DNA from 3 places in the Nocardiopsis mangrovi genome. Region 1 is predicted to be linked to each of the others. Evidence: predicted binding sites of a transcription regulator. Region 1 holds the regulator's gene; each other region holds the start of a gene.
What was found. The regulator HrcA, encoded in region 1, represses chaperone genes, less so after heat shock. The targets are predictions, from matches to a motif close to TTGGCACTCTCNNNNNGAGAGTGCCAA.

Region 1 (9,368 bases):
GGCGAAGACGCCGAGCGCGATATAGGCGGCCGAGGTGAGCAGGTAGGGGATCAACAGGGTGAGCTGGAAGTTCAGCGCCTCGCCCGCGTGGTGGCGGACGAACGGCGAGTGGTTCTTCTTCACCGAGTACACCACCAGCGCGGGCAGCCAGCCGAAGCACGCGAGGATGACCCCGGAGAGGTGCGCGATCATCGCCCAGGTGGGGTCGTCGGCCGCGGTCTGCCCCTGCTGGGGGAACGGCTGCCCGCCGGCCGGCCGGCCGTAGGCGGGGGCCGCGGGCTGCTGGGGCTGGGCGGGGTATCCGGGCTGCTGGGGCTGGGGGTAGCCCGGCTGCTGCTGGGCCGCCGCGGCGGCCTGCTGCTCCTGCCCCTGGGGCGCGTATCCCTGGGGCGCGTAGGACTGCGGGGCCTGCGGCCCGGCGGGGCCCGGCTGCGGCGGGTAGGGCTGCCGGCCGTACCCGGGCTGCTCACCGGAGGGCTGCGCGTACCCGGGCTGCCCGCCGGTCGGCTGGCCGTAGGCGGGGGCCGCGGGCTGCTGGGGCTGGGCGCGGTATCCGGGCTGCTGCGGTGGCGCCTGCGGCACGCCGTATCCCGGCTGCGGGGGGTTCGGCGGCTGCTGGGCCTGCCCGTAGGCCGGCCGGCCGTACTGGGCCGGATCGTAGCCCGGCTGGGGATATCCCTGCTGGTCGTAGCCCTGGCCCGGCTGCGCATAGGGCTGCTGCGGCGCCTGGGGCGGGTGGGGCGGCTGGGCGTACCCCGGCTGTGCCCCGGTGCCGGCCTGCTGCCCCTGTCCGGGCTGGCCGCCGCTGGGGGCGGTGTGGCCGGGCACGGGCTGCCCTCCCGCGGGCTCGTCCTGGGGCTGTGGTCGGTGGGGCGGGGTCTCGCTCATCATGTCCCTTGGCTGTGCCGATTGCGTGGAGCAGATTATGCCGTCCGGCGCGTCCTGCCGCCGCACGCCGTCACCGCGGGGTCGGCGCGGACGCGTCCTAGTCTCGCACCACGTAGGGCGCGGTGACGAAGTCGATCAGTTCTTCGACGCGGCCCAGCAGTTCCGGTTCCAGATCGGCGAATGTCCGGACCCGGCCGAGGATGCCCCGCCATGCCTCACCGGGCTCCTCGCGCCGGCCGAGGGCGGCCAGCACCCCCTCCTTCCAGGGGGTGCCGCGCGGCACCGCGGGCCAGGCCGCGAAACCGAGGACGGCGGGCTTGACCGCCTGCCAGATGTCGATGAACGGGTGGCCGGCGACCAGCACATAGGGGGACGACACCTGCTCGGCGATCCGCGACTCCTTTGACCCCGGCACCAGGTGGTCCACCAGCACCCCCAGCCGCCGCTCCGGCCCGGGGGCGAACGCGGCGACGATCTCGGGCAGGTGGTCCACGCCCTCGAGGAACTCCACCGCCACGCCCTCGACCCGGAGGTCGTGCCCCCAGATCTTCTCGACCAGCTCCGCGTCGTGGGCTCCCTCGACGTAGATGCGGCCTTCTCTGGCCACGCGCGCCCGCGCGCCCCGGACCGCGACCGACCCCGACGCGCTGCGCAGAGGTCCCGAGGGCGCCGCCGCGGCCGGACGCACCACGGTCACCGGCCGGCCGTCGACCAGGAACGCCGCCGGCGCGAGGTCGAACACCCGGCGCCGGCCCGCGCGGTCCTCCAGGGTCACCGTCGCCTTGTCCCAGGCCACGACCGCGCCGCAGAACCCCTCGTCGGCGGATTCCACCACCAGTCCGTGCTCCACGGGAACCTCGGGGACCGCCCCTTTCCGGGGCCGCCGCCAGTCGCCCGCCAGGACGTCGTCCCCGTACCGCCTGCCGCGCCGCTTGCCAGAGTCAGTGCCCACGGCCCGCGATCTTAGCGGCGCCGGGCCCTCCGGCGGGGCACCGGACACCGTGCCCCCTGCCCGTCCAGTGGCGGGGCGGCCGCAGCGGGGCCGCCGTCAGGGCACCCTTCCTCCCCGCCGCCGCGCGCCGTCGCGCGGCTGCCCGCCGGCGAGGACGCGCCGCCCGTCGCGGGCGCGGAGGACAGCGGTGAGAATGAGCACCGCGGCGCCGATGAGGACCCCCGCGACCGCCGGGGCGAAAGCGGCGGCGACGGTCCACAGCACCCCCGTGGACACGCCGTGCGCGTCGTTTCCGAAGCCGACCGCGTAGCGGAGGCCCTCGCCGCTGTGGCAGCGGAGGGTGTGGTCGCCGGCCTCGGCCGCGTCGATCCGGCCGGCCAGGAACCAGCCGTCGGAGTGCTGGTCATGGGCCGGGCTCACCGTGACCGGCCCCCTGGGCCCGTCGATCGTGCAGAACGCGGCGATCTCGTCGTCGGTCGTGTAGCGGTCGGTGTAGATGAGCCACGCGTGGGTGCCCTGATTCGCGTGGTCGAAGTCGACGATCGCGGTCTCGTCGTCGCCGAACTGAGCGCGGAAGTGCGGCAGGGACTCCGAGTTCAGCAGCCCGATCACGAACCCCATGGCCCCGGCGATCAGCCCGCAGACCGCGATCGCCGCGCCGATCCCGTACCAGGCCCGCACCGGGCGCAGCCGCGCCGGGTCGACGCGCGGAGGTGCGGGATCGACGGCCATGGCGATCATTGTCGCACCGCGTCACGGAGACGCCCCGGAACGCTGCGCGCGGCGCGCCGGGACGGCGGCCGGGGCGGTGCCGGCCCGAACCGCGGTCCCGCGTTCCGGCCCGCCCTTGCGCGACGGCATAGAATTAGCACTTACGACCACGGAGTGCCAGGGAGGTGAACGCGTGCTCGACGGCCGCAAACTCGCGGTCCTGCGTGCCATCGTCGAGGACTACGTGTCCACGAACGAGCCCGTGGGGTCCAGGGCCCTCGCCGACCGCCACACCCTCGGGGTGTCGCCGGCGACGATCCGCAACGACATGGTGGCGCTGGAGGAGGAGGGCTACATCACCCAGCCCCACACCAGCGCGGGGCGGGTGCCCACCGACAAGGGGTACCGGCTGTTCGTGGACCGGCTGTCCACGGTCAAGCCCCTGTCCTCGGCCGAGCGCCGCGCCATCGAGACCTTCCTCGGCGGCGCCGTCGACCTCGACGAGATCGTGGCCCGCACGGTGCGCCTGCTCGCGCAGCTCACCCGGCAGGTCGCGATCGTGCAGTACCCCTCGCTCACCCGCTCGTCGGTGCAGCACGTCGAACTCGTCCCCCTGGGCAACCAGCGCGTGATGATGGTGCTGATCACCAACACCGGGCGGGTGGAGCAGCGCGTCATCGACGGCCTCGGCGGGGTCACCGAGGACTCCGTCGAGAACCTGCGGCAGATGCTCAACCGCGCGCTGGGCGGCAAATGGCTGACCGACGTCCCCACCGCCGTCGAGGACCTGCCGGCGCAGGTGCCCACCGGCGATCGCCGGATGGCGGTCTCGGTGCTGTCGGTGCTCCTGGAGAGCCTGGTGGAGCGGCACGAGGAGAAGATCGTCCTCGGAGGGACCGCGAATCTCGCGGCGGTGGATTTCTCCGCTAGCCTTCGTGACGTACTCGAAGCGCTGGAAGAAAACGTGGTCCTCATCCGTTTGCTCGGAGAGGTGGGCGACCCGTCCATGCTCACGGTACGGATCGGCGCGGAGAACTCCCACGAGGGCCTCAGATCCACCTCGATCGTGTCCGCCGGCTATGGCTTCGGCGACCAGTCGCTGGCCAAGCTCGGCGTCGTCGGTCCGACTCGAATGGATTACCCGGGAACGATGGGAGCGGTGCGCGCTGTGGCCAGGTACGTCGGAACGATTTTGGCGGGACAGTAAGTGGCGAGGGACTATTACGCGATCCTCGGGGTTCGTCGCGAGGCGACGAAGGACGAGATCAAGAAGGCGTACCGGCGGCTGGCCCGCGAACTCCACCCCGACGTCAACCCGGACCCCACGACCCAGGAGCGCTTCAAGGAAGTGACCCAGGCCTACGAGGTCCTCTCCGACGAGAACAAGCGGCGCATGTTCGACATGGGCCACGACCCGTTCGCTCCGGGCGGCGGCGGTGCGGGCGGCCCCGGCGGGTTCGGCGGCGGCGCCGCGGGCTTCCCGTTCGACGACATCATGAACGCGTTCTTCGGTGGCGGCCAGCCGGGCGCCGGGCGCAGCCCGCGCGACCGCGTGCGCCGCGGACGCAGCATCAAGGTGCGCATCGAACTCGACCTCTCCGAGACCGCGTTCGGCGTGACCAAGGACGTCACCTTCCCCACTGCGGTCCTGTGCACCACCTGCCAGGGCGAGGGCACGGCCAAGGGCACCCACCGCCACACCTGCGAGATGTGCCAGGGACGCGGTGAGATCTCCCAGGTCACGCGTTCCTTCCTGGGCCAGGTCATGACCTCGCGCCCGTGCCCGCAGTGCGCGGGGCAGGGCAGCATCATCACCGACCCCTGCGCCGACTGCGCGGGCGAGGGCCGGGTGCGCGAGAAGGTCACCCGCAAGGTCCAGATCCCGGCGGGTGTCGAGGACGGCACGCAGATCCAGCTCGCGGGCGAGGGCGAGGTCGGCCCCAACGGCGGCCCGCGCGGTGACATCTTCCTGGAGATCGTCCAGCGCCCGCACCCGATCTTCGAGCGGCGCGGCGACGACCTCCACTGCACCATCACGGTGCCCATGACCGCGGCGGCGCTGGGCGCCTCCTTCACGTTCGAGACCCTCGACGGCACCGAGGAGATCGACCTGCGCCCCGGTACCGGATCCGGGCATGTGATCACGCTCGGGGGCCGCGGTTCCAAGCACCTCGACGGCGGCGGCCGGGGCGACCTCATGATCCAGGTCGACGTCGAGACCCCCGCCAAGCTCGACGAGGAGCAGGAGGCGCTGCTGCGCAAGTTCGCCGAGCTCCGCGGCGAGGACCACCCGCCGGGCAAGTTCAGCCCCGGCCACGGCGGCCTCTTCTCGCGCCTGCGCGACGCCTTCGGGGCCCGCTGAGCCCCACAGAGGGCGCGGCGGGGCCGCGCCGGCACCACGGACACGTCAGGGCCCCCGGCAGCGCGCCGCGGGGCCCTCGCCGTCCCGCGGCCGCCGTCCGTGCCGCGGTGCCGTGGGCCGGCCGCCCATCCGAGAAAGGGAACCCGTGACGCCTCCCGTCTTCCTCGCCGAAGCAGGGCAGCTCGACCGCGACCGCGTGGTGCTGTCGGGCCCCGAGGGCCGGCACGCCGCCGCGGTGCGCCGCATCGCCGCGGGCGAGGTCGTGGACCTCGTGGACGGCGCCGGGACCCGCGCCCGCTGCGTGGTGGCCGACGTCGGCAAGGACAGCGTGGTCTGCGCCGTCGAGGAGCGGTCGGTGGACCCCGAGCCGTCCCCCCGCATCACGGTCGTCCAGGCGCTGCCGAAGGGCGATCGGGGCGAACTCTCCGTCGAGGTCATGACGGAGGCGGGTGTGGACGCCATCGTGCCCTGGGCGGCCGAGCGGTGCGTGACGCGCTGGAAGTCCGAGCGGGCGGCGAAGTCCGTCGCCAAGTGGCGCGCGACCGCGCGCGAGTCCGCCAAGCAGGCCCGGCGCAGCCGGCTCCCCGAGGTCGCCGACCTCGCCGCCACGCGCGACGTGGTCGCGCTCGTGGCAGCCGCCGACCTGGGGATCGTCCTGCACGAGGGCGCCCGGGACGACCGGCTGTCGTCGCTCCCGCTTCCCGATACCGCGGACGGCCCCGGCATCGTCGTGGTGGTCGGCCCCGAAGGCGGGCTGTCCGACGCCGAGCTGGCCGCGCTCGACGGCGCGGGCGCCGTCCGGGCGCTCCTGGGACCCACTGTGCTGCGCACCTCGACCGCCGGGGTCGCCGCGCTCTCCGTCCTCCAGGCGCGCTGCGGACGCTGGTAGCCCCGGCGGGCGCGGACCGGCTGCGGAGATCCGCGCAAGGGTGGACGCCCGGCACCGGGCGCTCCGGAGCGCTGCCGTCGCCGGAGACTCCCCCGCGGGCCGCGCGGGCACCGGGGAGGACCGAAAGCGGTGCCCCCCGGGCCCTGTGCGCTCCGGAGGCGGGGCGGGATCCCCTCTACTGGACCTGGGAGGCCCCGTCGGGGGTGTCGCCGGGCAGGGTCTGGGGCGGGCTCGGCGTGCCGTCGACGTCGTCGCCGTCCTCGCCGCCCCCGTCGTCGCCGGGCTCCTCCGGCGCGGCGGGGTCGGCGGGGTCGCCCGCGCCGGTGTCACCGGGCTCGGAGGGGCCGGGACTGGGGACGCAGTCGTCGTCGGCGGATTCCCCGGGATCGGGCGAGGGCTCGTCGGACTCGGCCGCGCTGGGGGCGGTGGTGCTGGGCTCGGGAGAGGGCGGGGCCGAACACAGCGAGGCGACACCGGGGCCGCCCTCGGCGGACTCGGACTCGGGGTCGGCCGTCCCGCCGTCGGACTGCGGAGAGGCCGAGGGGTCGCGGCCGTCGGCGCCCGCGGCGCCGGGGCCGCTCATGCCATCCTCGGCATGGCCGTCGGCGCCGTCGCCACCCGCGCCGCCCCCATCGCCCGCGGGGCTGTTCAGGGACGACGGCAGCAGCTGCTCGCGCACCTGCGGGGTGCCCAGGAGGACGGACCCGGCGATCACCGCCGCCGCGCCGGCGGCCAGGGCCGGGCGCAGCCACGGCAGCCCGAACCAGGCGGAGACCGGGTTGCGGGCGGTGCGGGCGCGGATCTTGCCCAGCGCCTCGGGCGACGGGTCCACGGAGTCGGCCTCGGCTCTCAGGGCCGAGCGCAGCCGCTCCTCGAAGGATGCGTCGAACGGATCGGTCATGTCGTCTGCTCCAGAACCGAGCGAAGTGCGGCGATGCCACGCGCCGTGTGGCTCTTGACGGCGCCGCGGCTGATCCCCATCGAGTCGGCGATCTGGGCCTCGGAGAGATCCCCGTAGTACCGGAGCACGATGGCCTCACGCTGACGGGTGGGGAGCCTGCGGATGGCCTCGATCACCGCGGCGCGCTCCAGCTCGCCCAGCGCGCCGTGTTCGGCGCTCGGGGCGTCGGGCAACGCCTTGGGGGCGTGTTTCTCGACCACGGCCCGGTGGCGCAGGACCGAACGGGCGCGGTTGACCACCGACTGGCGCAGGTAGGACAGCGCCTTGTTGGGGTCCCGGAGACGGCGCCACGCGCCGTGCATGGCGACGAACGCGTCCTGGACGACCTCCTCGGCGGTGGCGTAGTCGCGGACGAGCAGGGTGGCGAGCCGGACCAGCGGCCGGTAGTGCGCGCTGTACAGCTGCGTCACGGCCTGGTCGGCGTCCCACTCGGCCGTCGCCGGTGCCGCCGCGGCGCCGGCGACCATTGTTTCAGTCACGTCCGTAGGACGCGCGCCCTTGTCGCCGGGTTTACGAAAGGGCATACCTGTTCTTCTCGCTCCAGCTCTGGGGTCCGACGCCTGACCTGATCATTCGGGGGAAACCGCGTGCGGCCCATCCGCGTCGCCGGCCGGCGGCTCCGTACACCACCGGCAAAAGGGACGGCTTGGATGATGCCACGCGAAGGAACAGAATAGCCCGCGCCGCAAGGGCTGGGCGGTCCGTTCGGGTGAAGCGAACCCCTCTCGGGAGAGGGTTCGCTGTCACGGCGGCGCCACACCCGCCGCGGATGGCCGCACCGTGGCCACCGTAGAAGATCCGCGCCCGCGGCGATACCCGTACGGCCGAATCCACGGACGAATCGGCACACGCTCCCCCCGGTGCACGCCCCTCCCGTCCCCCCGGGAACCGCCCGGCCCCCGGCCCGGCCGCGGGCATCCGCGCCCGCGCCCCTTTCGACTGCGGCATCATGGGGGCGGACCGGCGGGCGGGACGCCCGCGCACCGAGACAGAGGGGGACCAGCAGGTGGCCGCCAGCCGACCCGATTGCCTGTTCTGCAAGATCGTCACGGGCGAGGTGCCCGCTGAGATCGTGCGCAAGGGCGAGCGCACCGTCGCCTTCCGCGACATCAACCCCCAGGCCCCGACCCACATCCTCGTCATCCCGCGCGAGCACTACGCCGACGCCGGGGAGGCCGCCCGGGCCGGCGCCGGGATCGTCGACGACATCGCCCGCGACTCCCACGAGGTCGCCGTCGCCGAGGGGATCGCCGATACCGGGTACCGGCTGGTGTTCAACACCGGCGCCGGTGCCGGCCAGACCATCTTCCACGTGCACGGCCACCTGCTCGGCGGCCGCGGCCTGGAGTGGCCGCCCGGGTAGAAAACGCTTCGGGCCGCGGCGGGGGGCGTTGGTAGAATTCGAAGGGACCACAGCGGTTCACCGAGATCACTGCGACCACGGTGATCACAACCGGCGCACAGCGGTCCCGCCGCGCACGCCGCGGACGACGATCGAGAGGCAGGGGCGAGACGGCCGCGAGGCCACACCATGGTCGAGTCAACACATTCCAGCACCCAGGTCAAGATCGTGGTGCCCGAAGAGCACACGATGGTCAACCTGCTCGGATCCGGCGACGAACTCCTGCGGACCGTGGAGCGCTCCTTCGACAGCGACATCCACGTGCGCGGCAACGAGATCACCATCAGCGGCAGTCCCGACGAGACCGCACTGGTCGTCCGGTTGATCGAGGAGCTGATCGAACTCGTCCGCAGCGGCGCCGACATCACCCCCGACGCCATCGAGCGCACCCTGGGCATGCTGCGCAACGACACCCCCGGCGCCGAGCGCCCCGCCGACGTGCTGACGATGAACATCCTCTCGGCGCGCGGGCGCACCATCCGGCCCAAGACGCTCAACCAGAAGCGCTACGTCGACGCCATCGACGAGCACACGGTCGTGTTCGGCATCGGCCCCGCCGGTACCGGAAAGACGTACCTGGCCATGGCCAAGGCGGTCAAGGCGCTCCAGAACAAGCAGGTCAACCGGATCATCCTGACCCGGCCGGCGGTCGAGGCAGGGGAGCGCCTGGGCTTTCTGCCCGGCACCCTCTACGAGAAGATCGACCCCTACCTGCGCCCGCTCTACGACGCGCTGCACGACATGCTCGACCCCGATTCCATCCCCAAGCTCATGGCGGCGGGGACCATCGAGGTCGCGCCGCTGGCCTACATGCGGGGCCGCACCCTGAACGATTCGTTCATCATTCTCGACGAGGCGCAGAACACCTCGCCCGAGCAGATGAAGATGTTCTTGACGCGGCTGGGCTTCGGCTCCAAGATCGTGGTCACGGGCGACGTCACCCAGGTCGACCTGCCCAGCGGCCAGTCCAGCGGGCTGCGGACCATCGAGGGAATCCTCCAGGGGATCGACGACATCGGGTTCTGCCGGCTGAACAGCAAGGACGTCGTCCGGCACAAGCTGGTCAGCGCCATAGTCGACGCCTACGGCCGGTACGACAGCCTGAACCGGCCCAACGGGCAGGCACACGGGCAGGGCGCCCGCGGGCGCCCGTCGCACGCGCAGTCCAACGGCGCCCCCGGTGGCGCCTGATCCGACGACACC
Region 2 (9,368 bases), on a different contig from region 1:
TCTGGGCGCCGTAGGTGGCGGCGGTGCGCAGCAGGGTGACGACGTAGCGGGCGTCGTCGACCTGGGCGTCCCAGTACTGGACGGCGCCCACCAGGGCGTCGCGCCGCAGCGCCGGGAAGATGCGCATGGCCCCGCCTCGGGTCAGGTGCCGGTGGCGCGGCAGGCCGCGCGAGGTTCCCATGGTCATCGACAGGGTGTCGTAGAGCGCCACCCCCGCGCCGATGTAGGGCCGCTCCCAGTGGTGGGTGAAGGGGAAGACGAACGGCACCGGCCGGACCAGGTGGGGGGCGATGCGGTTGAGCAGCAGGCCGCGCTCCGTCAGTGCCTCGCGCACCAGCTCGAAGTCCAGCTGCTCCAGGTAGCGCAGGCCGCCGTGGATGAGCTTGCTGGACCGGCTGGAGGTCCCGGCCGCGAAGTCGCGCGCCTCGATGAGGCCGACCGACAGCCCGCGGGAGACCGCGTCGAGCGCGACCCCGGCGCCGACGATGCCCCCGCCGACCACCAGGACATCGAGTTCGCCGTCGGCCATGGACGCGAGCGCCGAGGTCCGCTCGTCGGGCCCCATCCTCGCTGTGATCATGTGTCGCCTTTCTCCCGGCGGCTTCCGGGCGGAGCCGAGTGGTTGCGCCCGGTTCGTCCTGGCTCCCCAGGCTAACCCGGCTCACGGTGCGCGACCGGTCGACACGGCGGCCCCGGGCACCTGCGGCGGGCCCGCGAGCGAGCGGGAGCGGTGCCGCCCGTGGCCGAGGGCTCCTTCTCCGGGGCCGCCGGAGGCAGGGCGGGCGGGGCCGCCGGGTCGAACCTGTGCGCCGCCGGCGGCGGCGGTGCCCTCCCCGGCCCTCACACCGGCACGGGGCCGTCAGCGGGAGTCGGAGACGACCCGGTTGGCGATGTCGAGGACGTCGTAGGCGTAGGCCTCGGACCGGTTGTAGGTGAGGATGGCGCTCCACCAGCCGTCGTCGGAGGTGAGGTCGCGGCCGCCGTCGCACAGGTAGCGGGCCGCGGCGAGGGCGGTGTCGTCGATGTCGTGCGGGTCGGCGGTGCCGTCGCCGTCGCCGTCGGCGCCCCAGCGGTCCCAGGTACCGGGGATGAACTGCATCGGGCCGACCGCGCGGTCCCACTCGGTGTCGCCGTCGAGCCGGCCGCCGTCGGTGTCGCGGATGGCGGCGGTGCCGTTCGTGCCGTCGAGGGGGATGCCGATGATGTCGACGGTGGTGCGGCCGTCGGGCCCGATCTCACCGCCGGCGAAGGTGCCGTGGCGGGACTCCACTTCGCCGATCCCCGCGAGCGTGGGCCAGGAGATCCGGCATTGCGGGGACTCCTCCATGGCGCGCAGCTGCGCCGCGGCGTACGCCTCCAGGGCACGGCGCGGGACGCCCGTGGACGCGGCGGTGGAGTCGAGCCATTCGGCGCTGGCCGCGGCGGCCGGCGCCGGCGACTCCTGGACGGGTGAGGCTCGGTCGTCGGCGGCGGTGTCGGGGGCCTGCTCGGCCGCCGCGGGAACGGTGTCGATGCGCCCCGCGGAGTCGTCGGCGCCCGGGGGGAGCGGCGGCGGGGAGACCGCGTCGCCGATCCCGCCGGCGACCGCCGCGACGCCTCCGGCCAGAGCGACGGTGCAGAAGACGGCCGCCGCGGCGGCGGCCGCGGGCTTCCATCCTGCCTCGGGGGCGACGCCGGGGGACGGCGTCGCCGGTTCCGGTTCCGGTGCGGGGGGACGGTTCACAGACACCTCATCAACGCGGAGGGAGGACGATCGTGACCATGTGATTACGCTGCGCCGAGAGAACAACCTACCCGCAGCGGCGGCGGATGGGCAGACGCACGGCCGAAAAAGGCACCGCCGATGTCCGGCCGGCGCCCGGGACGGGCACCGGCCGGACACGGTGCCGTGGCGCGGGTGCCGCTAGTTGTGCGGGTTCACGACGACCTCGACGCGCTGGAACTCCTTGAGGTCGGTGTAGCCGGAGGTGGCCATGGTGCGCCGCAGGGCTCCCATGAGGTTCATCGAGCCGTCGCTGGAGGAGGCGGGCCCGTGCAGGATCGACGTGAGGTCGCCGATCGTGCCGACGTCGACCCGCTCGCCGCGCGGCAGCTCGTTGTGGTGCGCCTCGCTGCCCCAGTGGTAGCCCCGCCCGGGGGCCTCGCTGGCCCGCGCCAGGGGCGAGCCCACCATGACGGCGTCGGCGCCGCAGGCGAGGGCCTTGGCGATGTCGCCGCTGTGGCTCATGCCGCCGTCGGCGATGACGTGCACGTAGCGGCCCCCCGACTCGTCGAGGTAGTCGCGGCGGGCCGCCGCGACGTCGCCGACCGCGCTGGCCATGGGCACGGCGACCCCGAGCACGGAGCGGGTGGTGTGGCCCGAGCCGCCGCCGAAGCCCACCAGCACCCCGGCCGCCCCGGTGCGCATCAGGTGCAGGGCGGCGGTGTAGGTGGCGCAGCCGCCGACCACGACCGGAACGTCCAGGTCGTAGATGAACTGCTTGAGGTTGAGCGGCTCGGAGCGGCCCGAGACGTGCTCGGCCGACACGGTGGTGCCGCGGATCACGAAGATGTCCACGCCGGCGTCGATGACGGCCTTGTGGTACTGCGCGGTGTTCTGCGGGGACAGCCGCCCCGCGGTGACCACGCCGGCCTGGCGGATCTCCTCGATGCGCCGACCGATCAGCTCCTCCTGGATCGGCGCGGCGTAGATCTCCTGGAGCCGCCGCGTGGCGGCGGCGTCGTCGAGCTCGTGGATCTCGGCGAGCAGCGGCTCGGGGTCCTCGTAGCGGGTCCACAGGCCTTCGAGGTCGAGCACGCCCAGCCCGCCGTTGCGGCCGATCGCGACGACGGTCTCCGGCGACGCGACGCTGTCCATGGGGCTGCCGACGAGCGGTGTCTCGAACCGGTAGGCGTCGATCTGCCAGGCGATGGACACTTCCTCGGGGTCACGGGTGCGCCGGGCGGGCACGATCCCGATCTCGTCGAGTTCATAGGCGCGCCGCCCGTTCTTGCCCAGCCCGATCTCCACCTGAGCCACCGCTTCGGTCCCCTCTCGCGTGCCACCGCGCCGGCCGGTCGGCCGGCGCGCCTGCTGCCGCCGCGAGTGTACCGCCGACCACCCGGTATCCCCGCTCCGAGCACCCCTTATCCGGTACCCGGGCGGACCCCGGGCGGCGGACCGGGGCGGGTCTCAGCGGCGGGCGTGGTAGTTGGGCGCCTCGACGGTCATCTGGACGTCGTGCGGGTGGCTCTCCTTGAGGCCGGCCGACGTGATCTGCATCAGCCGGCCGTCCTCGCGCAGGGCGGCGACGGTGCGCGCGCCCGCGTACCACATGGACTGCCGCAGCCCCCCGACGAGCTGGTGGGCGACCGCCTGAAGGGGGCCGCGGTAGGGCACCTGGCCCTCGATCCCCTCGGGGATCAGCTTCTCCTCGGTGGCGACGTCGGCCTGGGAGTACCGGTCCTTGGAGAAGGACCGCCCCCGCATGGCGCCCAGCGACCCCATGCCGCGGTAGGTCTTGTACTGCTTGCCGTTGATGAAGTTCAGCTCGCCCGGGCTCTCCTCGACGCCGGCGAGCAGGCTGCCGAGCATGACCGTGCTGGCGCCGGCGACGATCGCCTTGGCGATGTCGCCGGAGTACTGGAGCCCGCCGTCGGCGATGACGGGGACGCCCGCGGGCCCGGCGGCCTTGGCGGCCTCCATGACGGCGGTGACCTGGGGGGCGCCGACCCCCGCGACGACGCGGGTGGTGCAGATGGAGCCCGGCCCGACACCGACCTTCACGGCGTCGGCGCCGGCGTCGACCAGCGCCTGGGCGCCGGCCCGGGTGGCGATGTTGCCCGCCACGATGTCGGCGCGCGAGTTGGCCTTGAGCTTGGCGACCATCTCGACGACACCGGAGGAGTGGCCGTGCGCGGTGTCGACGACGATGAAGTCCGCCCCGGCCTCGACCAGCGCCCGCGCGCGGATCTCGGAGTCGGGGCCGACGCCCACGGCGGCGCCGACCACCAGGCGGCCGTCGGCGTCCTTGGTGGCGTCGGGGAACTGCTCGCTCTTGATGAAGTCCTTGACGGTGATCAGCCCGCGCAGCCGGCCCTGGTCGTCGACCAGCGGCAGCTTCTCGACCTTGTGCTCGTGCAGCAGCCGGAACGCCTCTTCGCGGGAGACGCCCACGGGCGCGGTGACCAGCGGCATGCGGGTCATGACGTCGCGGACACGGCGGTTGCGGTCGTCCTCGAAGCGCATGTCGCGGTTGGTGACGATGCCCACGAGGCGGCCGTCGGTGTCGGTGACCGGGGCCCCGGAGATGCGGTAGTGGGCGCTCAGCTGCTCGACATCGGCCAGGGTGTCGTCGGGGCCGCAGGTGACGGGGTCGGTGACCATGCCGGCCTCGGACCGTTTCACCAGGTCGACCTGGCCGGCCTGGTCCTCGATGGAGAGGTTGCGGTGCAGCACGCCGGCGCCGCCCTGGCGGGCCATGGCCACGGCCATGCGCGCTTCGGTGACGGTGTCCATGGCCGCGGAGAGCAGGGGCATGCGCAGCTCGATGTTGCGCGAGAGCCGGGTCCCGGTGTCCGCTTCGCCCGGTTGGAGGTCCGAGTAGGCCGGAACCAGCAGGACGTCGTCATAGGTGAGGCCGGGCGCCAGCACCTTGCCGTCGGCCCCCGTGTACAGCTGCGTCATTGAACCATCCAACCATTCGCCGTGACCGTTTCATCCTATGGCCCTGACCGGCGGCTTTACCGGCGGGGAACATCACAGGTGGGCGGGGTGGGCGGTGGGGAGGGTCACAGTGCGGACCGGGGTCGCCTACGGGCGCGCGCTCTCAGCGCGCGGGCCGCCCCATGCGGCAGTGGCGCGGGTCACGGATCCGCGACGGGCAGCGGCGGCCGCGGGGCCCGGGGCGCAGGGGCGCGCGGCAGGCGGAGCCGCTAGAAGAGGCGGTTCGCCACGGCCACTTCCCGAAGCCGAGCAAGAGCTCGGTGCTGGGCAACCCGTACCGCACCCGCCGACATTCCAAGTACATGTCCCGTCTCATCAGCCGAAAGACCGGCGATCACGCGCATCAGCAGCAGTCGCCGCTGCTGCTCGGGCAGTTCGTTCAACAGCGCCCGCGCCCGTTCCGCCTCGACGGTGCGGACCGCGGCCTCCTCCGGACCGGGTCCGTCGTCGGGCCGGTCGGGGACGGTCTCGGTGGGCACGTCGGCGCGCGTGGATCCGCGCAGGGCGTCGGCCACCTTGTGCGCCGCGATGCCGAAGACGAAGGAGGCGAACGGCCGCCCCATGTCCTCGTAGCGCGGCAGCGCCGCGAGGAGGGCGATGCAGACCTCTTGGGCGACGTCGTCGGAGTAGTGCACGTAGCCGGAGACACGGGCCAGGCGGGCGCGGCAGTAGCGGACGACCATGGGGCGGACCTCGCGGATCAGCGAGTCCACCGCACCGTGGTCACCCTGGACGGCCAGCGAGGTCAGGTTGTTCAGTTCCGTGTCGTTCGCCCTGCGCGGGACAGCTGGTGATGGCACCTGCGGGCCCCCCGCGACGCGTAGATCCGTCACGTACGAATGATGCCCCGACACCGGGACTTACACGTCACGAACACCGGCTACAGAATGATCACATTTGGTGTAAACCGGATAAAGGCACGCGTGCCCCGAAAGGTTCATCGGGGCACGCGTGATAAGGGCCGCCCGCCGCGGCGGGGTCCGCAGGCTCAGTGCCCGTGCCCGTGGCCGTGTCCGGCCTCGCCCTCTTCCTCCGCCGGCTTGTCGACGACGAGCACCTCGGTCGTCAGCAGCATGCCCGCGATGGAGGCCGCGTTCTGCACCGCCGACCGGGTGACCTTCACCGGGTCGATGATGCCCTGCGCCATGAGGTCGCCGTACTCGCCGGTGACGGCGTTGTAGCCCTCACCCTGCTTCAGCTCGGCGATCTTGTAGGTGACGACGTAGCCCTCGGCGCCGGCGTTGACGGCGATCCAGCGGGCCGGCTCGACCAGCGCCTTGCGCACGATGGCCACGCCCGTGGCCTCGTCGCCGGTGCGGCCGAGGTCGTCGAGGGCGGCCGCGGCGTGCACCAGGGAGGCGCCGCCGCCGGCGATGATGCCCTCCTCGATCGCGGCGCGGGTGGCCGAGATCGCGTCCTCCAGGCGGTGCTTCTTCTCCTTGAGCTCCACCTCGGTGGCCGCGCCGACGCTCAGCACCGACACGCCGCCGGACAGCTTGGCCAGGCGCTCCTGGAGCTTCTCGCGGTCCCAGTCGGAGTCGCTGGCCTCGATCTCCTTGCGGATCTGCGCGACGCGGTCCTCGACCTCGGACTGCGCGCCGGCACCGTCGACGATCGTGGTGTCGTCCTTGGTGACGGTGATGCGGCGGGCGCTGCCCAGGGTGTCGAGCTCGGCGTTCTCCAGGGTCAGGCCGACCTCCTCGGCGATGACCTGGCCGCCGGTGAGGGTGGCGATGTCCTGGAGCATGGCCTTGCGGCGCTCGCCGAAGCCGGGCGCCTTGACCGCGGCGACGTTGAGGGCGCCGCGCATCTTGTTGAGGACCAGCGCGCCCAGGGCGTCGCCGTCGACGTCCTCGGCGATGATCAGCAGCGGCTTCTTGGTCTGGGCGACCTTCTCCAGCAGCGGCAGCAGCTCGTTGAGGGAGGAGACCTTGCCCTGGTTGATCAGGATGAGGGCGTCCTCCAGCACCGCCTCCTGGCGGTCGCCGTCGGTGACGAAGTAGGGCGACACGTAGCCCTTGTCGAACTGCATGCCCTCGGTGAAGGCGAGGTCCAGGCCGAAGGTCGGGGCCTCCTCGACCGTGATGACGCCGTCCTTGCCGACCTTGTCGAACGCCTCGGCGATCAGGTCGCCGATCTGGGCGTCCTGGGCGGAGTTGGTGGCCACGTAGGCGATGTCGGCGCGCTCGCCGACCTCGCGGGCGGCGTCGAGCAGGATCTCCGAGACCCGCTCGGCGGCGGCGTCGATGCCCTTCTTGAGCGACATCGGGGAGGCGCCGGCGGCGACGCTGCGCAGGCCCTCGCGCACGAGCGCCTGGGCGAGCACGGTGGCGGTGGTGGTGCCGTCGCCCGCGGCGTCGTTGGTCTTGGTGGCGACCTCCTTGACGAGCTGGGCCCCCAGGTTCTCGTAGGGGTCGTCCAGCTCGACCTCACGCGCGACGGTGACACCGTCGTTGGTGATGGTCGGGGCGCCGAACTTCTTGTCGATGACGACGTTGCGGCCGCGCGGGCCGAGCGTCACCTTGACGGCGTTGGCGAGGTGGTCGACACCCCGCTCGAGGGCGCGCCGGGCGTCGTCCTCGAATTCCAGGATCTTGGGCATGGTGAGCTTTCCTCAATCCGTGCGCGTTCGTCGGGAGTGGTATCCGCTCGCCCCGGGGTCACCGATGCCCCGGTGGCTCGCTCAGCGAAGAAAACCGCCCCGTCCGGCATCGAGCCGGCCGGGGCGGGTGTCACGCGGATGGGCGTCGAGGCCGATCCGGGGTCTACTTCTCGACGACCGCGAGCAGGTCGCGGGCGGAGAGGACGAGGTACTCCTCGTTGTTGTACTTGACCTCGGTGCCGCCGTACTTGCTGTACAGGACGACGTCGCCGACCTTGACGTCCAGCGGGATGCGGTTCTCACCCTCGTCGTCCCAGCGTCCCGGGCCCACCGCGAGAACCTCGCCCTCCTGGGGCTTCTCCTTGGCGGTGTCGGGGATGACCAGGCCGGACGCGGTGGTCTGCTCGGCCTCGAGCGTCCTGACGACGACGCGGTCCTCGAGCGGCTTGAGCACAGTCTTGGTGGCGGTCGACACGGTTGTGACCTCCCCCTTCAGGTTCATCGTGATCCGTAAACGGCATGCTGCACAAGGGGCGACCACGGCGGCCTGTCGTCGCGGGTGTCAGACCGGCCTCGTCGCGGTTAGCACTCTATCGTGGAGAGTGCCAAGATGGAAACCGGCGGCGTCCCCGCGCCCGCGGGCCCCGCACTGAACACATCAGGTCAACACAACAGGTCACAACAGGTCATTGGGGGCGAGTTGGCGACCAGCGCGCAGTCGGCGGCGTTCCGCGCGCTCCGCACACCGGCGGGGCGGCGGCTGCTCGACTCGATCGACCCCGCCGAGGTCGACGCCGACCCCTTGGGCGCCGCCACGCGCCTGCGCCGGGCCGGCCCGGCGGACGCGCCGGACGCGCCGGACGCGCCGGACGCGGAAAACGGAGGGGAGCCCGGAGAGGAGCCCGGCGTCCCCCACGCCGACCTCGTCACGGCCGCCCTCACCCAGGCGCGGCTGCGCGGCCGGGCCCGCTCGAAGTTCGGCGACCTCGCGGCGCGCATGTACTTCACCCCCGACGGCCTCGAACAGGCCACGCGCCGCACCGTCGCCGAATACCGCGCCCGCCGCTTCGCCGCCGGGGTCGCCCCGGGCACGCTGGTCGGCGACCTGTGCTGCGGCATCGGCGCGGACATGCTCGCCCTCGCCGCCGAGGGCCTGGACGTCGAAGGGGTCGACTCCGACCCGTTCACCGCCGCCGTGGCCGAGGCCAACGCGGCGGCGCTGGGCCTGGCCGGGCGCGCCCGCGTCCGCGGCGGCGACGTCGCCCTGGTCGCGCCGGGCGACTACGGGGCTGTGTTCTGCGACCCGGCACGGCGCGGGAAGAAGGGCCGGATCTTCGACCCGCACGCCTACTCCCCGCCGTGGGGCACCGCCATGGACCTCGCGCGGGGCGCTTCGGCCGCGTGCGTGAAGGCGGCGCCGGGCATCCCCCACGAACTGGTGCCCGACGGCGCCTCGGCCGAGTGGATCTCGGTCGACGGCGACGTCAAGGAGGCGGCGCTGTGGTTCGGCGCGCTGTCCGACGTCCCGCGCCGCGCCACGCTCCTGCGCGGCGACGGGCGCGGCCCCGCCACCCTGACCGCCGACCCCGGGCTGGGCGCACCGCCCGTCGCCGCGCCGGGGCGCTACCTCTACGAGCCCGACGGCGCCGTGATCCGCGCCCACCTCGTCGCCGAGGCGGCCGCCGCGGTCGGCGGCGCGCTGCTCGACCCCCGCATCGCCTACATCACGTCCGACCGGCTCGCGGCCACCCCGTTCGCCCGCGCCTACGAGGTGACCGACGTCCTGCCGTTCTCCCTGAAGCGGCTGCGGTCGGTCCTGCGTGAACGGGGCGCCGGAACCGTAACGATTAAGAAACGCGGATCGGCCGTGGACGTGGAGAAACTCCGCCGCGATCTCCGGCCGTCGGGGCCGGAATCCGTTGTCGTCGTCCTCACCCGGATCGGCGACCGCCCCATTTCCCTCCTGTGTTCCGAGGTCACAGGCCCGCGGTGACTCCACGGCACCGGAACCCCCGCCCCGCGGGGGCTGCAGCGGGATGACGGGCCCGCCCATCCGTACTA
Region 3 (9,368 bases), on a different contig from region 1:
AGCGGGCGGACACCCGGTTCCTGTTCGCCTTCCGCCACGGGTTCGCCGAGCTGGCGGCATCGACCAACCACGAGGAGACCGCGCACTACGTCGCGAAGGTCCGGGCCCTGGGCTGAGCCGCCCTCATCCGAAGTCCGCGGTGAGCGCCATCCAGATGCCCAGGGGCGCGAGCGCCGACCCCGCGCCGATGTCGATGGCGACGCGCGCCCGCGGCCGGGCGAACAGCGCGCTCATCCTGGTGACGGCGGTGACATAGACGCTCCACCAGAGCGCGGCGCAGGCGACCACCGTGGCCCCGAGGAGCAGGGTCTGGCCGAGCGCGGAGCCGCCGGGGCTGACGAACTGCGGCATGAACGTGACGTAGAAGACCAGCGCCTTGGGGTTGAGGATGTTGTTCAGGAAGCCCTGGACGATGGGCGCCCGCGCGGTGGCGGTGCCGTCGACCGCGGGCGGCGCGCCACGGCGGGCGCGGGTCAGCGCGCCGATGGCGAGGAAGCCGCCCAGCAGCGCCAGGTACGCGCCGCCGATGATCCGGAGGGCGGCGAGCAGCGACGCGTTCGCCGCGATCGCGGCCGCCGCGCCCGTCCCGGCGAGGACGGTGAGGAAGGCCAGGCCGCAGCATATTCCGATAAGGGTCAGATATCCCTGCGATCTTCCGCCGGAAAGTGAATTCCGTGTGACGATCACGAAATCCGGACCGGGTATGACGAGCATGAGAAGCGTGACCGAAATGAAAAGCGCGACATTGCTGGGCAATGGTCCCTCCATGGGCGGACCGATACGTTCTCGGAGAGTGCGCCCCAGTATGCAGCGCTCCGTTGCCGGATCGGCGCGTTACCGCATATTCTTCGGGACATGTCCCAGCCGGTGGAACTCGATTCGGTGGATATGAAGATCCTACGCGCCCTCCAGATGAATGCCCGCGTAACGAACAAGGATCTCGCGGAGATCTCCGGGGTCGCGGCGTCGACGTGTCTGTCGCGGGTGAAGCGGCTGCGCGAGACCGGCGTCATCCAGGGGTTCGCCGCCGTGGTGGACGAGGAGAAGCTGGGCCGCCCGGTCGAGGCGTTCCTCGCCGTCCGGATGAATCCGCACCGCCAGGCGCTGGTCGAGCCGTTCATCCGGCATACGCTGCTGCGCCCGGAGGTCCGGGAGATCTGTCATCTCACCGGGCCCGATGACTTCCTGGTGCGCGTGTCGGCCGAGAGCGTGGGCGCGCTCCAGACCCTCGTCCTGGAGCATTTCGCCGCACGCAACGAGGTGGCGTTCGTGCACACCAATCTCATCTTCCAGAAATGGCGCGGCGGCCCGGTCGTCCCGGCGGTGCCCGGCGACTGAGCGTCGGGGGCCGGGGGACCGGCGGGCGGTGCCGTTCCGGCGGCGCCCCGGCGGCCGGATCGCGAAAGCGGCCACGGCGGTGGCCGGACCGGGTACGCTACGCTACGCCCGACCTGTTTTGCCTGGTCAAGTACTGTGGCCCCAGCAGGATTCGAACCTGCGGCACCCGCTTTAGGAGAGCGGTGCTCTGTCCCCTGAGCTATGAGGCCCTGTCCGGGCTACCAGGGTAGCGGAGGATCGCCGGGGGTGCGGGGTCGGAGCGCCTGGGGCCTTTGGGGACAGGGGAACCGGTGTGAAGCGAGCGAGGTGGCGCGGAGTTGAGTACCCTTCATGGTGCCGGGGTTGCCACGGTGTATGGGTGACTCTGACCACATGCGGGTGGAACGGGTGTTTTGTCGCCCGCCAGTGGGAATCCGCGGTGGCCGCCTGGTGAGCAGGGACTCCAAGGGCGGCGCATGATCGGCCGCCACCTGGGACGCCCTCGGCGTCCGAGACGCATGACGCGAGCGCGACCAGTCCAACACGTCGGGTTGTGGACATGTAGTACCTTGCGATGCGGCCACGCGAACGACCGAAACAGGCAGCCGGAGGACATCTCGTGCCGTTCATTCTCGATTCGACGCGGCGAGGATCCCGCGTGCCGAGAAGCGGGATCGCATGCTTCCTCGCGCTGCCGCCGGCCGTGCGGCGGCCGACCGCGCAGGCGCTGATCGTGACGGTTCTCGGGGCGCTGCTGCTGGTGCCCGGAGCCGATATCGCGATGTCGCCCGCGACCTCCCCGGCAGCGGCCGACAACGACCTCGACAGCCTCAGCGAGCAGGCCGAGGCCGCCAAGGAGGAGCTCGAAGCGGCGACCGACGACTACACCGAGCGCGAGGAAGCGCTGCAGGACGCCCAGGACGAGCTGATCGGTACGCTGCACGACCTCCAGCAGACCGAGCTCGAACTGGCCGACATGCGCGAACCGCTCGCCCAGCTCGCCAGCACCCTCTACCAGCAGCCCGACAGCGGCACCCTCGCCCTGGTCACATCGGGCTCGCTCAACGAGGACCTCCAGGTGGAATCGCACGTCGTCAAGCTCTCCGACGACAAGGAAGCCCTCCTGGAGGAGGCCAACGCCCTCCGCGAGGAACAGGGCGAACTCACCGCGGACGCGCAGAACCTCCAGGCGCAGACCCAGCTGGAGCGTGTGGAGCTGAAGGGCGAGCTCGACGCCCTGCGGGACAAGTCGGAGGAGAGCACCAACGCGCTGATGCAGGAGCTGGAGGACCGCGGCCTCGACCCCGACGCCTACATGGCCGGGGTGGAGTGCGACGCCAGTGCCGGCACCGCCGCGTCGGGCTACCCCAACGGCCTCCTGCCCACGGAAGCGCTGTGCGAGCTGCACGAGCCCGGCCACTTCCTGCGCGCCGACGCGGCCGTGGACTTCCTGGCGATGAACCAGGCGTTCACCGAGGAGTTCGGCAAGCCGCTGTGCCTGACCAGCTCCTACCGCGACCTCCCCAACCAGCAGCGGGTCTATGTCGAGCAGCCGCCGGGCAACGCGGCCGTTCCCGGCACCAGCAACCACGGTCTCGGCCAGGCGGTCGACCTGTGCGGCGGTGTGCAGACCCAGGGCAGCCCGGAGTTCAACTGGCTGGAGAGCAACTCCACCCAATGGGGATGGTTCCATCCGCAATGGGCGTACTCCAGTCCGTTCGAACCGTGGCACTGGGAGTACGGGAGCGAGTGACCCCGTGAGCCCCCGGCGGTGCCGGCGTCCCCCGAGGGACGCCGGCACCGCCGTCGCGGTTCAGGAGCCGGTCGCGGCCGTCGCGGTCTCGCCGGCGGCGGGGGCCGCCGCGGGGGTCTCGGCGGCGACCTCCGAGGTGCAGAACGCGCACCGGGTGGCGGCCTTGCTGATCTCGCTCTGGCAGTGCGGGCACGGCCGGGTGGTGGCCTCCTCCTCGCTGGCGAAGCGCTCCATGAGCTTGGTCATGGGCAGGACCACGAAGAAGTAGACGATCGCGGCGGTCAGCAGGAAGCCCACCAGGGCGTCGACGAACTGGCCGTAGAGGAAGCGGCTGCCGTTGACCTCGAAGTAGAGGTCGCCGAAGGTCGGCACGCCGCCGAACACGCCGATCAGCGGGGTGATGAACCCCGCGGTGAACGCGGTGACGAGATCGGAGAACAGCGCGCCGATGACCACCGCCACCGCCAGCTGGACCATGTTGCCCTGCATCAGGAACTTCTTGAATCCGCTCATGGGTGCCCTCCTCGGGTCGTGCGTGCCGCGTCCGCCGGTGCGGGGGCGGCGGCGCGGTCCGCGGCCCGGCGTCGGCCCACAAAGGGTCGCCGGTCAACCGCGAATGGTTATGGACAATGATCCCGCAGCCGCGTACCCCGCTAGGTCGCGGGCTTCGCCGGGCGTGACGGCCACGACCAGGAGGCCGCCGGGGTCGGTCCCGGAGCCGGCGGGATCGGGGACGGCGATCACCGGGCGGTCGGCGACCACGGTGTCGGCCGGCCGGGCCGCCCCGGGGCCGCCGAGGTCCGCGGCCGGATCGGACGCGGCGGCGAGGATGTCGACCCTGCTGCCGGGGCGCAGGAGCGCCACCGCGCCGGGATCGGTGACGCGGACCGGGGCCGCCACCATATGCGGTCCGTGGGCCGCGGCGGGCGGATCGGCCAGCCGGGTGCGTGTGAGGACTTCGCCGCGGGACATGGGCCCGGCGAGGGAGCGCCCGGCGGGGTCGGAGTCGGCGGGCACGGCGTGTTCGGGGACCGCGGCCGCGGGCAGGGACCGTGGGACGAGGTCGCCCGGCGCGATCGGCGAGACCGCGGTGAGGCCGCGCGCCGCGACGAGGACGTCGGTGGTGGCGGCCGGGGGCGGGCGGATCAGCAGCACCGCGCCGACGGCGGCCAGCACGGCGCAGACGGCGCCCGCGGTGCGGCGGTGGCGGGCCAGCAGCAGCGCGGCCGCGTGCGGGGCCGTGGCGCGGTGGCCGGAGGGGAGGCTGCGGGAGCGCATGGCCCCACGCTAGGAGATCCGCGCGGCGGGTGACCGGGCCGTCCACAGGCCGGCGTCTCCGGGGCGGCGCGCGCGGCGGGCCGCCGCGCCGGACGAGGCCCGCCCGCGCATCGGAGCGGTACCGGCGCAGGCGGGGGCCGGGCGGGTCAGGCCGAAGCGGCCTTGGCGGTGCCGCTGGTGGATCCGGTGGTGCCCGACGAGGTGGTGGAGCCGGAGTCGGAGGAGCCGGACGAGCTCGTGGAGGCGGAGTCGCCGGAGGACGAGGAGGAGTCGGAGCCCGAACCCGACGCGGAGTCGCTCTTCGCGCCGTCGCCCTTGCCCGAGCCCGTCGCCGCCGCCGGTCGGCCGGAGGATCCGCTGTCGGTGCGGTAGAAGCCCGAGCCCTTGAAGACGATGCCCACGGCCGAGTACACCTTGCGCAGCCGGCCCTCGCACTCGGGGCAGACGGTCAGGGCGTCATCGGTGAAGCTCTGCACGACCTCCATCTGGGTGCCGCACTCGGTGCATGCGTACTGGTACGTGGGCACGGGGGTCCTCCTCATTGGCACTCTCACCCGCCGACTGCCAAATAGTACGCGCTCCGGCGGCACGGCCGCGACATCGGGGGCGGAGCGCCGTCGCTGGTGGCGCCGCCGGATGCGTGTAACGCGCCCCGCGGCGCCGGTGTTCCCCGTGCGGGCCCGGCCGGGCCGGTCGCGGGCTGATCAGAACAGGTGGACACCGCGGCCGGGGGTGACGACCCCGTTGACGGGTCGGTCGTGCGGCTCGGCGGGGACCGTGTCCAGCAATTCTGTGTCGTAAATCACGGCGAGGACGAGGGTGTTCGGGCCGACCCGCGCGAGGGCGCGGTCGTAGCAGCCGGCCCCGCGGCCCAGCCGCGTCCCGGCCCGGTCCACCGCCAGCGCCGGGCACACGACGGCGGCGGCCCGCCGCACCGCGTCGGGGCCGTAGCGCCGCCCCGTCGGCTCCAGCAGGCCGCGGCCCGCCGGCGCGAGCGAGTCCGGGCCGTCGTAGGCCGCCCAGTCCAGGTCGCCGCCGGGCAGCAGCACCGGCAGCAGGACATAGGTCCCCTGCTTCCACAGCGTGGCGATGAGCTTGCGGGTGTCGGGTTCGGTGCCCACCGACACATAGGCGGCCACCGTGCCCCCCGTGGTGAGCAGCGGCTCGGCGGCGAGGGCGTCGCGGATCGCGGGCCCGGCCGCCGCCCGCTCGGCCTGGGGCATTGCCCGCCGGGCGGCGAGGATCCGGGCGCGCGCGTCGCGCTTCGTCGGCGTGTCCATGCCAGAGAGTGTCGCAGCAGCCGCCGCCGCGGATGATCACCCGCCGAAAGCCGGATGAACCTCTCGTGCCCCGCACGTCCCTGACCGGCCGATTCGCACGGCACAGCAGGCCGGCGGCGCGTGCCGGGGCGGGATCGGCGGAGCGCTGCCCTAAAGTGCCGACATGACAGATTCGCAACGCGCGCTCGTCACCAAGGCCGTCGTGCCGGCGGCGGGTCTGGGCACCCGCTTCCTGCCCGCCACCAAGGCGACGCCCAAGGAGATGCTGCCGATCGTCGACAAACCGGCGATCCAGTACGTCGTGGAGGAGGCGGTCGCCGCCGGGCTCGACGACGTCCTCATGGTCACCGGGCGCAGCAAGCGCTCCATCGAGGACCACTTCGACCGCGCCTACGAGCTGGAGGAGGCGCTGCGGGCGAAGAACGACACCCAGCGCCTGCGCTCCGTCCGCGAGTCGAGCGAGCTCGCCCAGATCCACTACGTCCGCCAGGGGGAGCCGCGCGGCCTCGGCCACGCCGTGCTCTGCGCGGCCGGGCACGTGGGCGACGACCCGTTCGCGGTCCTCCTCGGCGACGACATCATCGGCGACAGCGGAGCCCTGCTCAAGCGGATGACCGAGGTGCGGGCCGCCTACGGCGGCAGCGTCGTGGCGCTCATGGAGGTGGAGCCCGAGCAGGTCTCGCTGTACGGATGCGCGGCGATCGAGGAGACCGGGGACGACGACGTCGTCGTCGTCACGGACCTGGTGGAGAAGCCGCCCGCGGACCAGGCGCCCAGCCGCTGGGCCATCATCGGCCGCTACATCTGCGACCCGGCCGTCTTCGGCGTGCTGCGGGAGACCCCGCCCGGCCGGGGCGGCGAGATCCAGCTGACCGACGCGCTGCGTGAGCTGGCCCGCAGCAAGCCCGATGACGGCGGGCCCGTGCACGGCGTCCTGTTCCGGGGCCAGCGCTACGACACCGGGAACAAGGTGGACTACCTCCGCACTGTGGTGGAATTCGCGTGTGCCCGTCCCGATCTCGCCGCGGAGTTCCTGCCGTGGCTGCGCGAGTTCGTGGCGGAGCAGGGGACACCGGGGACCTGATCCCCGGCGGCGGGGCGCACGACCGCGGGGGACCCCCGGCCCCCCGGCCGTGGCCGTGCCGCCGCACACGGCCGCGGCCGGTCCGCGGTCAGCGTACGCACAGCGGTGCCTCACGGCCGCACCGCGCCGACAACGGGTGAGGGAACACGGATGAAGACCGTCGAACAGCACATCTCCGACGTTCTGCGGCTGGTCGACCCCCTGGAACCGATCGAGCTCGACCTGCTCCGCGCCCACGGCGCCGTGCTCGCCGAGCAGGTCGACTCCCCGGTGTCGCTCCCGGGCTTCGACAACTCCTCCATGGACGGCTACGCGGTGGTGGCCGGCGACCTCGCCGGCGCGTCGGAGGAGCACCCCGTTCGGCTGCCGGTGGTCGCCGACATCCCCGCCGGGGACGCCTCGGCCCTGGCCATCCGGTCCGGCTACTGCGCCCGCATCATGACCGGCGCACCCATGCCCAGCGGGGCCGACGCCGTCGTCCCGGTCGAATGGACCGACGGCGGGCAGGCATCGGTGGCCATCGGGCGCCCCGCGCGCGTGGGCAACGCCGTGCGCCGGTCCGGCGAGGACGTGGAGAAGGGGACCACGGTCCTGCGCTCCGGCGTCCGGCTGGGAGCGGCCGAACTGGGGGTCCTCGCGGCCGTCGGCCGCAAAGCGGTCCGCGTGCACCCGCGCCCCCGGGTCGTCGTGCTCTCGACCGGCGAGGAACTGGTGGAGCCCGGCTCCGCGATCGGCCTCGGCCAGATCTGGGAGTCCAACAGCTTCATGCTCACCGCGGCGGCAACCGACGCCGGCTGCGCCGCCTACCGCCGGGGCTTCATCGGCGACGACCCGGCGACCGTGCTGGAGACCCTCGACGACGTCCTCTCCCAGGCCGACATCGTGGTCACGACCGGCGGGGTCAGCATGGGCGCCTACGACGTCGTCAAAGAGGTGCTGTCGCGGCTGGGCACGGTGCACTTCGACAAGGTCGCCGTCCAGCCCGGCATGCCCCAGGGCGCCGGCACGCTGGGCGAGTCGCGGACCCCGATCATCACCCTGCCGGGCAACCCGGTCAGCTCCTTCGTCTCCTTCCACCTGTTCGTCCGCCCGGCGCTGCGCCGCCTGCGGGGGCTGCCGGCCGGACCGCCGCCCACGGTGCGCGCCCGGCTGACCGCACCCGTGGCCTCCCCTGAGGGGCGGCGCTCCTACCTGCGGGCCGTCCTCACCTACGACGGCGGTGCCGAGGGTGTGGCCTACTCCGCGGAGCCCGCGCTGCGGCAGGGCTCCCACCAGCTCTCCGCGCTGGCCGAGACCGACGCGCTGATCGTCGTGCCGGAGGGCACCACCGCCCTGGACGCCGGGAGCGTGGCCGAGGTGGTCCCGCTGCCCGCGCTCGACTGACGGCCGGAGCGCTCCTCCGGCGGCCCGCGTGTTCCGGCCCGCCCCGCGGGGGCGTAGCGTCGGAACCGACAGCGGCCGCGCGCCGGCAGCCCGGGAGAAAGCGCTCCACCACCCATGACCGAATCCCACAGCTCCGGGTTCACCCACCTGGATTCCGCGGGCGCGGCCCGCATGGTCGACGTGTCGGCCAAAGAGGTCACCGCCCGCACCGCGACCGCGACCGGCCGCGTGCTGCTCTCGGCCGCGGCCGTCGCCGCCCTGCGCGGCGGCGGGGTCCCCAAGGGTGACGCGCTGGCGGTCGCGCGGCTGGCCGGGATCCAGGGCGCGAAGCGCACGCCCGACCTCGTCCCCCTCTGCCATCCGATCGCCGTGCACGGTGTCGACGTCGCCCTGGAGGTGGACGACGACGGCGTCGCCATCAGCGCGACCGTGCGTACCGCCGACCGCACCGGCGTCGAGATGGAGGCGCTGACCAGCGTCATGACCGCCGCGCTCGGACTGGTCGACATGGTGAAGGCCCTCGACCCCGAGGCGGTCGTCACCGACGTCCGGGTGGAGGAGAAGACCGGGGGCAAGACCGGCCACTGGCGGAGGACCGCGTGAGCGCGCCGGACGCCGCGCCGCCGCACGGGGACGCGCGCGGACCGCGACAGGGGGGCGGGGACGGCGGGTACGGTGGCCCGGCCCGCTACCGGATCGCCGTCATCACCGTCTCCAACCGGGCCGCCGCGGGCGTGTACGAGGACCGGTCGGGCCCCATCATCACCGGCGACATCAGCGGGCGCCCGGGGTTCGCGGTGGAGGGCCCGTGGGTGGTCCCCGACGGCGACCCCGTCACCGGCGCCCTCACCCGGGCGCTCGACGCGGGTTTCGACGCGGCCCTCACCACCGGCGGGACCGGCCTCAATCCGCAGGACGCGACGCCCGAAGCCACGCGGCCCCTCCTCGCCTACGACATTCCGGGCATAGCCGAAGCGCTGCGCACGGCCGGCCGGGAGAAGGGGGTACCCACCGCGGTGCTGTCCCGCGGGCTGGCGGGCGTGGCCGAGCGGGGGGACCACCGCATGCTCGTGGTCAACCTCCCCGGGTCGAGCGGCGGCGTACGCGACGGCCTGTCGGTACTGGGCCCGATCCTGGCCCACGCCATCGATCAGATGCGCGGCGGGGACCACCCGCGTCCGGTTCCCTGACGCACGCGCCCCCGGGGTGGAATACTGGGTCATACACCCCGGGAAACGACTCATGCACCGATTGTTTCCCAAGGTACGAACAC

Region 2: the regulator HrcA is predicted to act here: its motif matches at 7,890-7,916, upstream of groES (co-chaperone GroES).
Region 3: the regulator HrcA is predicted to act here: its motif matches at 4,890-4,916, upstream of ACFO4E_RS17245 (FmdB family zinc ribbon protein).

What each region holds. Positions count from the first base shown of each region.
Region 1 covers NZ_JBHSFQ010000002.1:277,697-287,064, forward strand. The annotation lists gene ACFO4E_RS03195 (DUF4870 domain-containing protein) at 1-891, opposite strand, end outside; gene ACFO4E_RS03200 (DUF3097 domain-containing protein) at 986-1,840, opposite strand; gene ACFO4E_RS03205 (hypothetical protein) at 1,937-2,572, opposite strand; gene hrcA (heat-inducible transcriptional repressor HrcA) at 2,745-3,758, shown strand; gene dnaJ (molecular chaperone DnaJ) at 3,759-4,913, shown strand; gene ACFO4E_RS03220 (16S rRNA (uracil(1498)-N(3))-methyltransferase) at 5,059-5,802, shown strand; gene ACFO4E_RS03225 (hypothetical protein) at 5,978-6,703, opposite strand; gene ACFO4E_RS03230 (SigE family RNA polymerase sigma factor) at 6,700-7,230, opposite strand; gene ACFO4E_RS03235 (histidine triad nucleotide-binding protein) at 7,770-8,126, shown strand; gene ACFO4E_RS03240 (PhoH family protein) at 8,295-9,356, shown strand.
Region 2 covers NZ_JBHSFQ010000013.1:51,799-61,166, forward strand. The annotation lists gene ACFO4E_RS14765 (glycerol-3-phosphate dehydrogenase/oxidase) at 1-580, opposite strand, end outside; gene ACFO4E_RS14770 (lytic transglycosylase domain-containing protein) at 860-1,723, opposite strand; gene ACFO4E_RS14775 (GuaB3 family IMP dehydrogenase-related protein) at 1,904-3,010, opposite strand; gene guaB (IMP dehydrogenase) at 3,173-4,666, opposite strand; gene ACFO4E_RS14785 (sigma-70 family RNA polymerase sigma factor) at 4,915-5,538, opposite strand; gene groL (chaperonin GroEL) at 5,694-7,307, opposite strand; gene groES (co-chaperone GroES) at 7,471-7,782, opposite strand; gene ACFO4E_RS14800 (THUMP-like domain-containing protein) at 8,008-9,300, shown strand.
Region 3 covers NZ_JBHSFQ010000016.1:135,420-144,787, forward strand. The annotation lists gene ACFO4E_RS17210 (KedN5 family methylcobalamin-dependent radical SAM C-methyltransferase) at 1-116, shown strand, start outside; gene ACFO4E_RS17215 (LysE family translocator) at 124-768, opposite strand; gene ACFO4E_RS17220 (Lrp/AsnC family transcriptional regulator) at 856-1,338, shown strand; tRNA gene ACFO4E_RS17225 (tRNA-Arg) at 1,475-1,547, opposite strand; gene ACFO4E_RS17230 (D-alanyl-D-alanine carboxypeptidase family protein) at 1,937-3,070, shown strand; gene mscL (large conductance mechanosensitive channel protein MscL) at 3,131-3,583, opposite strand; gene cpaB (Flp pilus assembly protein CpaB) at 3,677-4,348, opposite strand; gene ACFO4E_RS17245 (FmdB family zinc ribbon protein) at 4,495-4,875, opposite strand; gene ACFO4E_RS17250 (5-formyltetrahydrofolate cyclo-ligase) at 5,053-5,628, opposite strand; gene galU (UTP--glucose-1-phosphate uridylyltransferase GalU) at 5,792-6,712, shown strand; gene glp (molybdotransferase-like divisome protein Glp) at 6,863-8,095, shown strand; gene moaC (cyclic pyranopterin monophosphate synthase MoaC) at 8,210-8,698, shown strand; gene ACFO4E_RS17270 (MogA/MoaB family molybdenum cofactor biosynthesis protein) at 8,791-9,285, shown strand.